One region of the Streptomyces sp. NPDC056734 genome, then DNA from elsewhere that is predicted to be linked to it. Evidence: riboswitches for the same ligand, from Rfam matches in the RefSeq annotation. Region 1 holds a riboswitch; the other holds the start of a gene.
What was found. Region 1 has a riboswitch for thiamine pyrophosphate ahead of ACFRFC_RS15825 (thiamine ABC transporter substrate binding subunit). Riboswitches for the same ligand answer to the same signal wherever they lie in the genome.
Positions count from the first base shown of each region.

Region 2: it holds a riboswitch for thiamine pyrophosphate, as region 1 does, so the genes downstream of both, thiO (glycine oxidase ThiO) here and ACFRFC_RS15825 (thiamine ABC transporter substrate binding subunit) in region 1, are expected to answer to the same signal.

Region 1 covers NZ_JBHTZD010000009.1:125,472-130,987, forward strand. Annotated here, with positions in the region: gene ACFRFC_RS15815 (ABC transporter ATP-binding protein) at 1-125, opposite strand, end outside; gene ACFRFC_RS15820 (ABC transporter permease) at 128-1,807, opposite strand; gene ACFRFC_RS15825 (thiamine ABC transporter substrate binding subunit) at 1,783-2,865, opposite strand; TPP riboswitch at 2,944-3,064, opposite strand; gene rlmN (23S rRNA (adenine(2503)-C(2))-methyltransferase RlmN) at 3,105-4,211, opposite strand; gene ACFRFC_RS15835 (hypothetical protein) at 4,301-4,999, opposite strand; gene ACFRFC_RS15840 (phosphatidate cytidylyltransferase) at 5,124-5,516, opposite strand, start outside.
Region 2 covers NZ_JBHTZD010000018.1:57,763-63,278, reverse strand. Annotated here, with positions in the region: gene ACFRFC_RS26520 (Rv2175c family DNA-binding protein) at 1-131, opposite strand, end outside; gene ACFRFC_RS26515 (NAD(P)/FAD-dependent oxidoreductase) at 306-1,481, opposite strand; gene ACFRFC_RS26510 (hypothetical protein) at 1,639-1,986, opposite strand; TPP riboswitch at 2,039-2,150, shown strand; gene thiO (glycine oxidase ThiO) at 2,247-3,389, shown strand; gene thiS (sulfur carrier protein ThiS) at 3,386-3,598, shown strand; gene ACFRFC_RS26495 (thiazole synthase) at 3,602-4,396, shown strand; gene pknB (Stk1 family PASTA domain-containing Ser/Thr kinase) at 4,536-5,516, shown strand, end outside.

The sequences.
Region 1 (5,516 bases):
GACTTCCCGCTCCCGCTCGGCCCGAGCACACACACGGTCTCGTGCTCCTCGACGGCGAGGCCGACCGTATCGAGCACGGCCCGGCCCCCGAGCCGTACCGTCACGTCCTCAAGGGACAGCAGCATCGCTAGAACTCCCCGGTCCGGTCGGTGCGCAGCCGCTCCAGCACCAGCAGCGCCACCGCGCACACCACCATCAGAATCGTCGAAAGGGCCATCGCCTGGCCGTAGTTCAGCTCTCCGGGCCGCCCGATCAGCTTGGCGACCGCCACCGGCAGCGTCGGATCGTCCGGCCGCGCGATGAACACGGTCGCCCCGAACTCACCCAGCGACACCGCGAACGCGAACCCCGCCGCGACCAGCGCCGCCCGCCGCACCAGCGGCAGATCGACCTCCCGCCACACCCGCCAGGGCGACGCCCCGAGCACGGCCGCCGCCTCCCGCAGCCGCCCGTCCACCGCCCGCAGCACCGGCAGCATGGTCCGTACGACGAAGGGGACCCCCACCAGTGCCTGGGCGAGCGGCACCAGGATCCAGGTCGCGCGCAGATCCAGCGGCGGCTCGTCCAGCGCGATCAGGAACCCGAAGCCCACGGTCACCGCGGACACCCCGAGCGGCAGCATCAGCAGCGCGTCGAACCCCCGTACGAGCCGCCCCGCGTCCCGCCGCGCCAGCGCCGCCGCCGCGAGGGAGCCGACCAGCAGGGCGATGGCGGTGGCGACGAGCGCGTACGTCAGCGAGTTCCCGATCGCCTCGATCGGCGGGACGAGGAACACCTGGGACTCGGACGAGGTCAGCGCCCGGTAGTAGGAGAACCCGGCCCCTTCCAGCGACCGCCGCACCAGCACACCCAGCGGCAGCACCAGCAGTACGGCGATCGAGACCAGGACACCGGCCAGCAGCGCCCACTGCCCCGCGCCGCGCGGGCGCCGGGCCGTCAGGGACGCGTCCACCAGCCGCAGCGCGCTCTCCCGCCGCCGTACGGTCCAGGCGTGCACGGCGAGGATCGCGCCCACGGCGAGGAACTGAATGACCGTCAGGACGGCTGCCGTGGACAGGTCGAAGATCTCCGAGGTCTGCCGGTAGATCTCCACCTCCAGGGTGGCGAAGGTCGGCCCGCCGAGGATCTGCACCACCCCGAAGGAGGTGAAGGTGAACAGGAAGACCATCAGCGCGGCGGCGGCCACGGCGGGCCCGAGCGCGGGAAGGGTCACCCGCCGCCATGCGGCGAAGGGCGAGGCGCCGAGCATCCGCGCCGCCTCCTCCTGCCGGGGGTCCAGCTGCCCCCACAGCCCGCCCACGGTCCGTACGACGACCGCGTAGTTGAAGAACACATGCGCGAGCAGGATCGCCCACACGGTGGTGTCCAGCCGTACGCCCCACCACTCGTCCAGCAGCCCGCCGCGCCCGAGCAGCGCCAGGAACGCCGTGCCGACCACGACGGTCGGCAGCACGAACGGCACGGTCACCACCGCCCGCAGCGCCTGCTTGCCGGGGAAGTCGAAACGCGCGAAGACATACGCGCCGGGCAACGCGATCAGCAGGGTCAGCGCGGTCGAGGCCAGCGCCTGCCAGGTGGTGAACCACAGCACATGCCGGATGTCCGGCTGCCCCAGCACCTCCCACAGCCGCCCCACCTGCCAGACCCCGTCGGCCTTGAGCCCCCGCAGGAGGATCGCGGCGACGGGGTAGGCGAAGAAGACGCCGAAGAACGCGACGGGCACGACCAGCAGCCCGCCCCGCAAGAGGCCCCTGTTGCGGGTGCGGGTGCGGCTCCGGGGGGCTACTTCAGTACGAGCGAGGTCCACGACTTGACCCACTCGTCACGGTGGTCGGCGATCTTCGCCGGGTCCAGGGTCTGCGGGTCCTTGGCCTGCGGCCCGTACTGGGCGAACACCTCGGGCACCTCGGCGCCCTCGATCACCGGGTAGACGAACATGTTCAGCGGCATGTCCTGCTGGAACTCCTTGCTGAGCATGAAGTCCAGCAGCGCCTTCCCGCCCTCCGGATTCCCCGCGTTGCTCAGCAGCCCCGCGTACTCGACCTGCCGGAAGCAGGTCCCGTCGGCGACCCCGGTGGGCGCGTCCGCGGGCTGCGGATCGGCGTAGACGACCTCCACGGGCGGCGAGGAGGCGTACGACACCACCAGCGGCCGGTCCCCCTTGGCCTCCTTGCCCCCGGCCGAGCCGGAGAACTCCTCGTTGTACGCCTGCTCCCAGCTGTCCACGACCTTGACGCCGTTGTCGCTCAGCTTCTTCCAGTAGTCCTGCCAGCCGTCGTCCCCGTAGGCGGCGGCCGTGCCGAGCAGAAACCCGAGGCCGGGCGAGGAGGTGGAGGCGTTCTCGGTGACCAGCAGATCCTTGTAGGCGGGCTTGAGCAGATCGTCGAACGTCTTCGGCGGCTCCAGCTTCTTCTCGCTGAAGTACGCCTTGTCGTAGTTGACGCAGATGTCCCCGCTGTCGACGGGCGTGACCCGGTGCTCGGCGTCGTCGGCCCGGTAGGCGGCCTGGACGGTGTCGGCGCCCTCGGCCTCGTACGGCTGGAACAGCCCGTTGTCCAGGGCCCGGGAGAGCAGGGTGTTGTCGACGCCGAAGAAGACATCGCCCTGCGGGTTGTCCTTGGTGAGGATCGCCTTGTTGACGGCCGTGCCCGCGTCGCCGTCCTCCAGGACCTTGACCGTGTACCCGGACCGCTTCTCGAAGTCGGCGAGCACCTCCTCGGACACGGCCCATGAGTTGTGGCTGACGAGGGTGACCGTCTTGGAGTCCCCGCCGTCGCTCCCGCCGTCGGACGACGAGCCGCACGCGGACAGCGTGATCAGCCCGAACCCGACGAGCACGGCGGTTATCTGCTTGGTGTTGCCCACTGAATGTCCTCCTGGGTGACCAGGAAGAGACGCGGCCCTGCCCGGGACCTTCCACGGCTCCCGGGCAGGGCGCAACAGCATGAGTGACGACCGATCTCCCTACCCAGAATGACCTGGGCGAGGTTCAGAGGGTCTGCGGCCCACCGATATGGATCGGCTGCCGCACTCTCAGCGCTGTGGCGCTCCCCTGCCGGATATGAAGATGTGTATGAAGATATGTACGGGTGTACGGCGTCAGACTACCGCTCGGTGGCCGCGAGCTGACCGCACGCCCCGTCGATCTCCTGGCCACGGGTGTCCCGGACGGTCACCGGCACCCCATGGGCGGCGATGGCCTCCACGAACGCCTTCTCGTCCTCGGGCCGGGACGCGGTCCACTTGGAGCCCGGTGTCGGATTCAGCGGGATCAGATTCACATGCACCGGCCGCCCCTTGAGCAGCCGCCCGAGCCGGTCGCCGCGCCACGCCTGGTCGTTGATGTCCCGGATCAGCGCGTACTCGATGGACAGCCGCCGCCCGGACCGCTCCGCGTAGGCGAACCCGGCGTCCAGCACCTCACGCACCTTCCACCGTGTGTTCACCGGCACCAGGGTGTCCCGCAGCTCGTCGTCGGGCGCATGCAGCGAGATGGCGAGCCGGCACTTGAAGCCCTCGTCGGAGAACCGGTGGATGGCGGGCACCAGCCCGACCGTCGACACGGTGATCCCGCGCTGCGAGAGCCCCACCCCGTCGGGCGCCGGATCGGTCAGCGCGCGGATGGCCCCGACGACCCGCTTGTAGTTGGCGAGCGGCTCGCCCATCCCCATGAAGACGATGTTGGACAGCCGGGCGGGCCCCCCGGGCACCTCCCCGTCCCTGAGCGCCCGCATGCCGTCCACGATCTGGTGCACGATCTCGGCGGTGGACAGATTCCGGTCGAGCCCCGCCTGCCCGGTCGCGCAGAACGGGCAGTTCATCCCGCACCCGGCCTGTGAGCTGATGCACATGGTCACCCGGTCCGGGTACCGCATCAGCACCGACTCCACGAGCGTCCCGTCGAACAGCCGCCACAGGGTCTTGCGGGTCGTCCCCTGGTCCGTCGACAGATGCCGCACGACGGTCATCAGCTCCGGCAGCAGCGCGTCCCGCAGCCGCTCCCGGGCCCCGGCCGGGATGTCCGTCCATTCGGCGGGGTCGTGCGCGTACCGCGCGAAGTAGTGCTGCGAGAGCTGCTTGGCACGGAACGGCTTCTCCCCGATCCCCGCCACCGCCTCCTTGCGCTCGGCGGGCGAGAGATCGGCGAGATGCCGCGGCGGCTTCTTGGCTCCGCGCGGCGCGACAAAGGTGAGTTCTCCGGGATTAGGCATGGCCGTACCAGTGTCGCAGACTCACGGACCCCCTCCGCCAGCCCTGTGGATAACTCCATCGGGCGGACATCTTCGCAGGTCAGGGCCGGTCAGGGCCGCCCTTGGGCGATCTCGTCGCGCAGCTCGGCCAGCTCGCGCTCGAATTCCCGGTACAGATCCGTCGTCCGGTGCTCGGCGGTCGGCAGCACCCGGCCCTCGTCCAGCGCCGTCAGCCGGTCGCCCAGGGCGGCGAGGGCGGCCTGACGGCCGTACCAGCCGGAGGCGCCCCGGGTCGCCTCCAGTTCCCCGCCCGCGGCGCGGAATCCGGCGTGGACGCGTTCACGCACCGGGATCAGGTCGGCGCGCACCCGCTCCAGCCGCAGGCGCAGCCGCTCCACGCCCTCGACGGCACCCATCGCCGCCTCGCCGGTCCCGGCCATGCCCTCGACATACTCGACCAGCTCTTCGAGCAGCGGCAGGAGCACGGTCGTGTCTCTCCGGTCCACGGCGACGACCTGCGTGCGTACCGCCGTGTACCGCGCGGAGAGGTCGTCGAGCCGGGCGAAGACATCGGCGGCCGAGGAGAGCTGGGAGCGGACCAGGTCGACCGGGAGCCCGTCGCGCCGGCCGAGCATCGCCTCCAGGTCGGCCAGTTCCCGGGCGAGCCCCTCGCGCAGCTCCAGTAGCGCCTGATGCCCCTCGTCCGCCGAGGCCAGGGTCGAGCGGACGCCCGCCCCGAGCGTCTCGACGGCCTTCGCCGCCTCCCGCTCCAGCCGCTCCTGCTTCACGGCCCGCCGCCGTGCCCACATACGACTCCACCCCTTCCGTTCCTTGGACCCCGGCGTCGCACGCCGTGATCATAGGTACGGAAGGGGTGGTCGCGAGCAGCGGGAGCAAACGTTCACTCGGTGCGCGGGCGGGGCGGGGAGGACGTCAGCCGGAGCCGACGAACACCACCATCAGCAACCACACCACGGGCGCCGTCGGCAGCAGCGAGTCCAGCCGGTCCATGATCCCGCCGTGGCCCGGCAGCAGGGTGCCCATGTCCTTGATCCCGAGGTCCCGCTTGATCATGGACTCGCCGAGGTCGCCCAGCGTGGCCGTGGCGGCGACCGCGAGCCCCAGCAGCAGACCCTGCCACCAGGTGCCGCCGTCGATCAGGAACTCCATGCACAGCGCGCCGGCCGCCATCGCGAAGGCGACCGCGCCCAGCAGGCCCTCGCGGGTCTTGCCGGGACTGATCCGCGGCGCGAGCTTGTGCTTGCCGAACCGCCAGCCGATCGCGTACGCCCCGGTGTCGCTGACGACGGTGAGCAGCAGGAACGT
Region 2 (5,516 bases), on a different contig from region 1:
ACGGCGATCAGCTGGCCGTCCTTGACCAGCTGGCGCACGCGGGTCACCTCGACGCCGAACTGTTCGGCGATGTCGGGGAGGGTCAGCCAGCCAGGGACGAGAGCATCGATCTTTGCGTCAATCTCGGTCACGTCACCAAGACTGCCATCTGGGACTGACAGCCGGTAGCCGAGGCGCGTCCGCCCGTCGGCCCAAAGGGCGCTCCGACGTCGCCCGGACGCCACCGTGAGGCCACCGAGGGGCGTCCCGCGCGGGTGACCCACGGACCGGCCCGCGCCCCCCGCGGCGACCCGTTCCCGCCCGCCTCAGCCCGCCAGCGTCGCCGATTTCAGCGGCTGTGTCGGGTCGGGCAGCAGGTGGGGGTCCATCGCCGTCCCCGCCTCGATCAGCCGCCGTCCCTGGGCCAGATCCCTCGGGCGGCCCACCGCCAGCAGGGCGATCAGCCGGCCCTCGCGCAGCCAGCAGACGGACCACGCCGGGCCCGCCGGATCGCCGCGCCACACGGTGCTGTCGGCGGCGGCGTGATGCCCGGCGTACTGCACGAAGCGGCCGAACTGCTCGGACCAGAAGTACGGCACCGGGTCGTAGACGGCGTCGGACCGCTCGCCGTCGACGATGTTCGCGGCGACCGTGCGCGGCCCCTGGAGGGCGTTGTCCCAGTGGTGGATCAGCAGGCGCTCGCCGTAGCGCGCGGACGGGAAGGAGGCGCAGTCGCCGACCGCGTAGACGTCGGGCGCGGACGCGCGCAGCCGGTCGTCGGCGAGGACCTCGCCGTGGGCGCCCAGGTCGATGCCGGAGCCGGTCAGCCAGGCCGTGGCGGGCCGGGCGCCGATGCCGACGACGACGGCCCCGGCGGGAACGCGCGTGCCGTCGTCCAGGAGGACCGCGCCGGGCTCGACGCGCTCCACGCGCGCGTGCGTGCGCAGGGCGGCGCCGCTGTCGGCGTACCAGCCGGTCATCGGCGCGGCCACCTCGGCGGGCAGCGCACCGGCGAGCGGCCGGTCGGCGGCCTCCACGACGGTGACCGCGCAGCCCGCCTCGCGCGCGGCGGTGGCGAACTCGGCGCCGATCCAGCCCGCGCCGACCACCACGATGTCGTGCTGGCGGGCGAGTACCGGCCGCAGCCGGGCGGCGTCGTCCAGGGTGCGCAGCAGATGCACCCCGGGCACGCCCTCCGCGCCGGGAAGCCGGATCGGTTCGGCGCCGGTGGCCAGCACCAGGACGTCGTACGGGACGGGCCCGGCCTCGGTGTCCAGTTCGTGGTCGGCGGGGCGTACGCCGGTGGCCTCGCGGCCGAGGTGCAGCTCGATGCCGAGGGACTCGAAGTCGACCTCGAAGGCGGAGTCCTCGGCCTTGCCGAGCAGCACGGCCTTGGACAGCGGCGGACGGTCGTAGGGCTGATGGGGTTCCGCGCCGATCAGCGTCACGGTGCCGGTGAAACCCTGCTCGCGCAGGGCCACCGCGGTCTGCACCCCGGCCATCCCGGCGCCCACCACGACCACGTGCCGCGGCCCCGGCGCCGCCGTCTGCTCTCTGTCCACGCTCACGCGATCACCTTACGCACCTGACAATGCGTCAGTCAGCCGGTCCGCCCGCGTGACGTCCCGCACACCCGTACACCCGCCCCACACCCTTCACCTACCCCGCGTGCGGCACTTCCTCGACCACGCTCGTCCCGCTCCCCGGCTGCGACTCCCACTCCCAGGTCTCCAGCAGGCGCACCCGCCCGTCCGGCAGCAGGGTCACCGCCGACACGCAGTGCCCGCCGGACGTCGTCCCGTCGGTCTTGAGCTGGACGTACCGGAAGTCCAGCCGGTCGCCCGCGCGCGTGCCGGTCAGAAACCCGCGGACGACCTCGCCACCGGTGTACGCGGCCCAGATCTCGCCGTCCTTCTCGTGGTAGGTGAACCGGGTCCGGGTACCCACCTGACCTGGGGCCTGATCGGTGACGGGGGCGAGGACCAGACCGTCCAGCGACCGGGGCATCGGGGCGGGCTCCCTTACAGAGGCGTGGATCCAAGGGCTAGGCTGCCCAACGTAAAGCACTCGCGGGAGCCCGGACGCACCGGGCTGAGAGGGAGGCTGGCGGCCTCCGACCGTACGAACCTGATCCGGGTCATGCCGGCGAAGGGAGGGGCTGAACGCCCGTGTCGTCCGTCACACGCACGACTGTCACGAACACGACCGTCACGAACACAGCTGTCACGCACGCATCCGTCACGCGCACGCCTCCGGGCCATCCCGATGTGCTCGTCGTCGGGGGCGGTGTCATCGGGCTGGTCACGGCCTGGCGGGCCGCACAGCGCGGGCTCGCCGTGGCCGTGGTGGATCCCGCGCCCGGCGGCGGGGCCGTCCAGGTGGCGGCCGGGATGCTCGCCGCCGTCACGGAACTGCACCACGGCGAGCAGACCCTGCTCGGCCTCAATCTGGCCTCGGCCCGCCGCTATCCGGAGTTCGCGGCCGAGCTGACCGATCTCACCGGCCAGGATCTCGGCTACCGCCGCTGCGGCACGCTGGCCGTCGCGCTGGACACCGACGACCGCGCGCATCTGCGGGAACTGCACGCCCTGCAACAGCGGTCCGGCCTGGAGTCGGAGTGGCTGTCCGGGCGGGACTGCCGCCGGCTTGAGCCGATGCTGGCCCCCGGGGTGCGCGGCGGCCTGCGGGTCGACGGGGACCACCAGATCGACCCGAGGCGGCTCGCGGCGGCCCTTGTGACGGCCTGCGAGCGCGCCGGGGTGGTCTTTCACCGCACCTGGGCCGAACGGCTGGCAGTGGCCCGGGACCGCGTCACGGGCCTGGTCACGCGCGACGGGGCCGAGCGGGCCGCCGGGCAGGTGGTGCTGGCCGCCGGGAGCCTCAGCGGGCGGCTGGCGGGCGTCCCGGACGCCGTACGCCCTCCGGTGCGGCCGGTGAAGGGGCAGGTGCTGCGGCTGACCGTGCCCCCGCGGTACGCGCCCTTCCTGAGCCGGACCGTCCGCGCGGTGGTGCGCGGCAGCCACGTCTACCTGGTGCCGCGCGAGAACGGCGAACTCGTCGTCGGCGCGACCAGCGAGGAACTGGGCTGGGACACGACGGTGACCGCGGGCGGCGTGTACGAGCTGCTGCGCGACGCCCATGAGCTGATCCCCGGCATCACCGAGCTGCCGCTGACCGAGACCCGCGCGGGACTGCGGCCCGGCTCCCCCGACAACGCGCCGCTGCTCGGCCCGACCGGCCTGCCCGGCCTGCTGCTGGCGACCGGGCACTACCGCAACGGCGTGCTGCTCACCCCGGTCACCGGCGACGCGCTGGCGCACGCCCTGGTGACCGGGGAACTCCCCGAGGAAGCCCGTCCGTTCACCCCCCGGCGGTTCACCGCCGGCGCACTCACGGAGCAGCCCGTATGAGCCTGTCTGTCACGATCTCCGTCAACGGCGAGCCCCGCGAGGTGGCTCATGGCACGGCGCTGGACGCGCTGGTGCGCGCCCTCACCCCGGCACCCTCGGGGGTCGCCGCCGCTCTCAACGAAACCGTCGTCCCGCGCGGGCAGTGGCCTCGGACCACCCTGGCCGAGGGCGACCGCGTGGAAGTCCTCACCGCCGTCCAAGGAGGCTGACCCATGGCCGACGACCCGTTCGTCCTCGCTGGTACGTCCTTCACCTCCCGGCTGATCATGGGCACCGGCGGGGCGCCCAGCCTCGATGTGCTGGAACGCGCGCTGGTGGCGTCCGGTACGGAGCTGACGACCGTCGCGATGCGGCGGATCGACCCGGGTGTGCACGGCTCGGTGCTGTCGGTGCTGGAGAAGCTCGGCATCCGGGTGCTGCCCAACACGGCCGGCTGCTTCACGGCGGGCGAGGCCGTGCTCACCGCCCGCCTCGCGCGCGAGGCGCTCGGCACGGATCTGATCAAGCTGGAGGTCATCGCCGACGAGCGCACCCTGCTGCCGGACCCGATCGAGCTGCTGGAGGCCGCCGAGACCCTGGTCGACGACGGGTTCACGGTGCTGCCGTACACCAACGACGACCCGGTGCTGGCGCGCAAGCTCCAGGACGCGGGCTGCGCGGCGATCATGCCGCTGGGCTCGCCGATCGGCTCCGGCCTCGGCATCCGCAACCCGCACAACTTCGAGCTGATCGTCGCGCACGCGCGTGTGCCGGTGATCCTGGACGCGGGCGCCGGTACGGCCTCGGACGCGGCCCTCGCGATGGAGCTGGGCTGCGCGGGCGTGATGCTCGCCTCGGCCGTCACCCGCGCGCAGGAGCCGGTGCTGATGGCCGACGCCATGCGGCACGCGGTGGAGGCGGGCCGGCTCGCCCACCGCGCGGGCCGCATCCCGAAACGCCACTTCGCGCAGGCGTCCTCACCGACGGCCGGGCGGGCGGACCTGGACCCGGAACGTCCGGCGTTCTGACGGCCGGCGTTCTGACGGCCGGCGCCCCGCGCGCCGCCTGCCCCGCGCCGCCGCCGTCACGGTCACAGCTCTGCTGCAAGCCGTCACCCGAACGGCGCAAGCGGCGGCGCTGTCGGTGCCGGCTCGTAGACTCACCTGCGTGGACACGACCCTTCAGGACCCTCTGATCGGGCAGTTGCTCGACGGCAGGTACCGCGTCGAGGCGCGGATCGCGGTCGGCGGGATGGCCACGGTCTACCGGGCCGTGGACACCCGCCTCGACCGGGTGCTCGCGCTGAAGGTGATGCACCCGACCCTGGCCGCCGACGCCTCGTTCGTCGACCGGTTCATCCGTGAGGCCAAGTCGGTCGCCCGGCTCGCGCACCCCAATGTGGTGCAGGTCTTCGACCAGGGCGCGGACAGGTCGTACGTCTATCTCGCCATGGAGTACGTCGCCGGGTGCACCCTGCGCGACGTGCTGCGCGAGCGCGGGGCGCTCCAGCCGCGCGCCGCGCTGGACATCCTGGAGCCGGTACTGGCCGCGCTGGGCGCCGCCCACCGCGCGGGTTTCGTGCACCGCGACATGAAGCCGGAGAACGTCCTGATCGGGGACGACGGCCGGGTGAAGGTCGCGGACTTCGGGCTGGTGCGGTCCGTGGACGCGGCGACCGGCACCACGGGCGCGGTGCTCGGCACGGTGTCGTATCTCGCGCCCGAGCAGATCGAGCACGGCACGGCCGACGCGCGCGTGGATGTGTACGCGTGCGGGGTGATGTTCTTCGAGATGCTCACCGACGGCAAGCCGCACGCCGGGCAGACCCCGGCGCAGGTGCTCTACAAGGCGCTCCACGAGAGTGTCCCGCCGCCGTCGGCCCGCGTGCCGGGGCTGGCGTACGAGCTGGACGAGCTGACCGCCGCCGCCACCGCGCGCAATCCGGGTGTCCGGCCGCACGACGCGGTGGCGCTGCTCGCCCGCGCCCGCGAGGCGCGGGCCGCGCTGACCGACGCCCAGCTGGACGCGGTGCCGCCGCAGGCGCGGGCCGAGCGGCACGACAACGCCCAGGACCGCACGAGTGTCATCCCGCGCGCGCTGACCGTGCGTCCGCTGCCGGTCGACGGGGACGAGCCGGAGGAGTTCCAC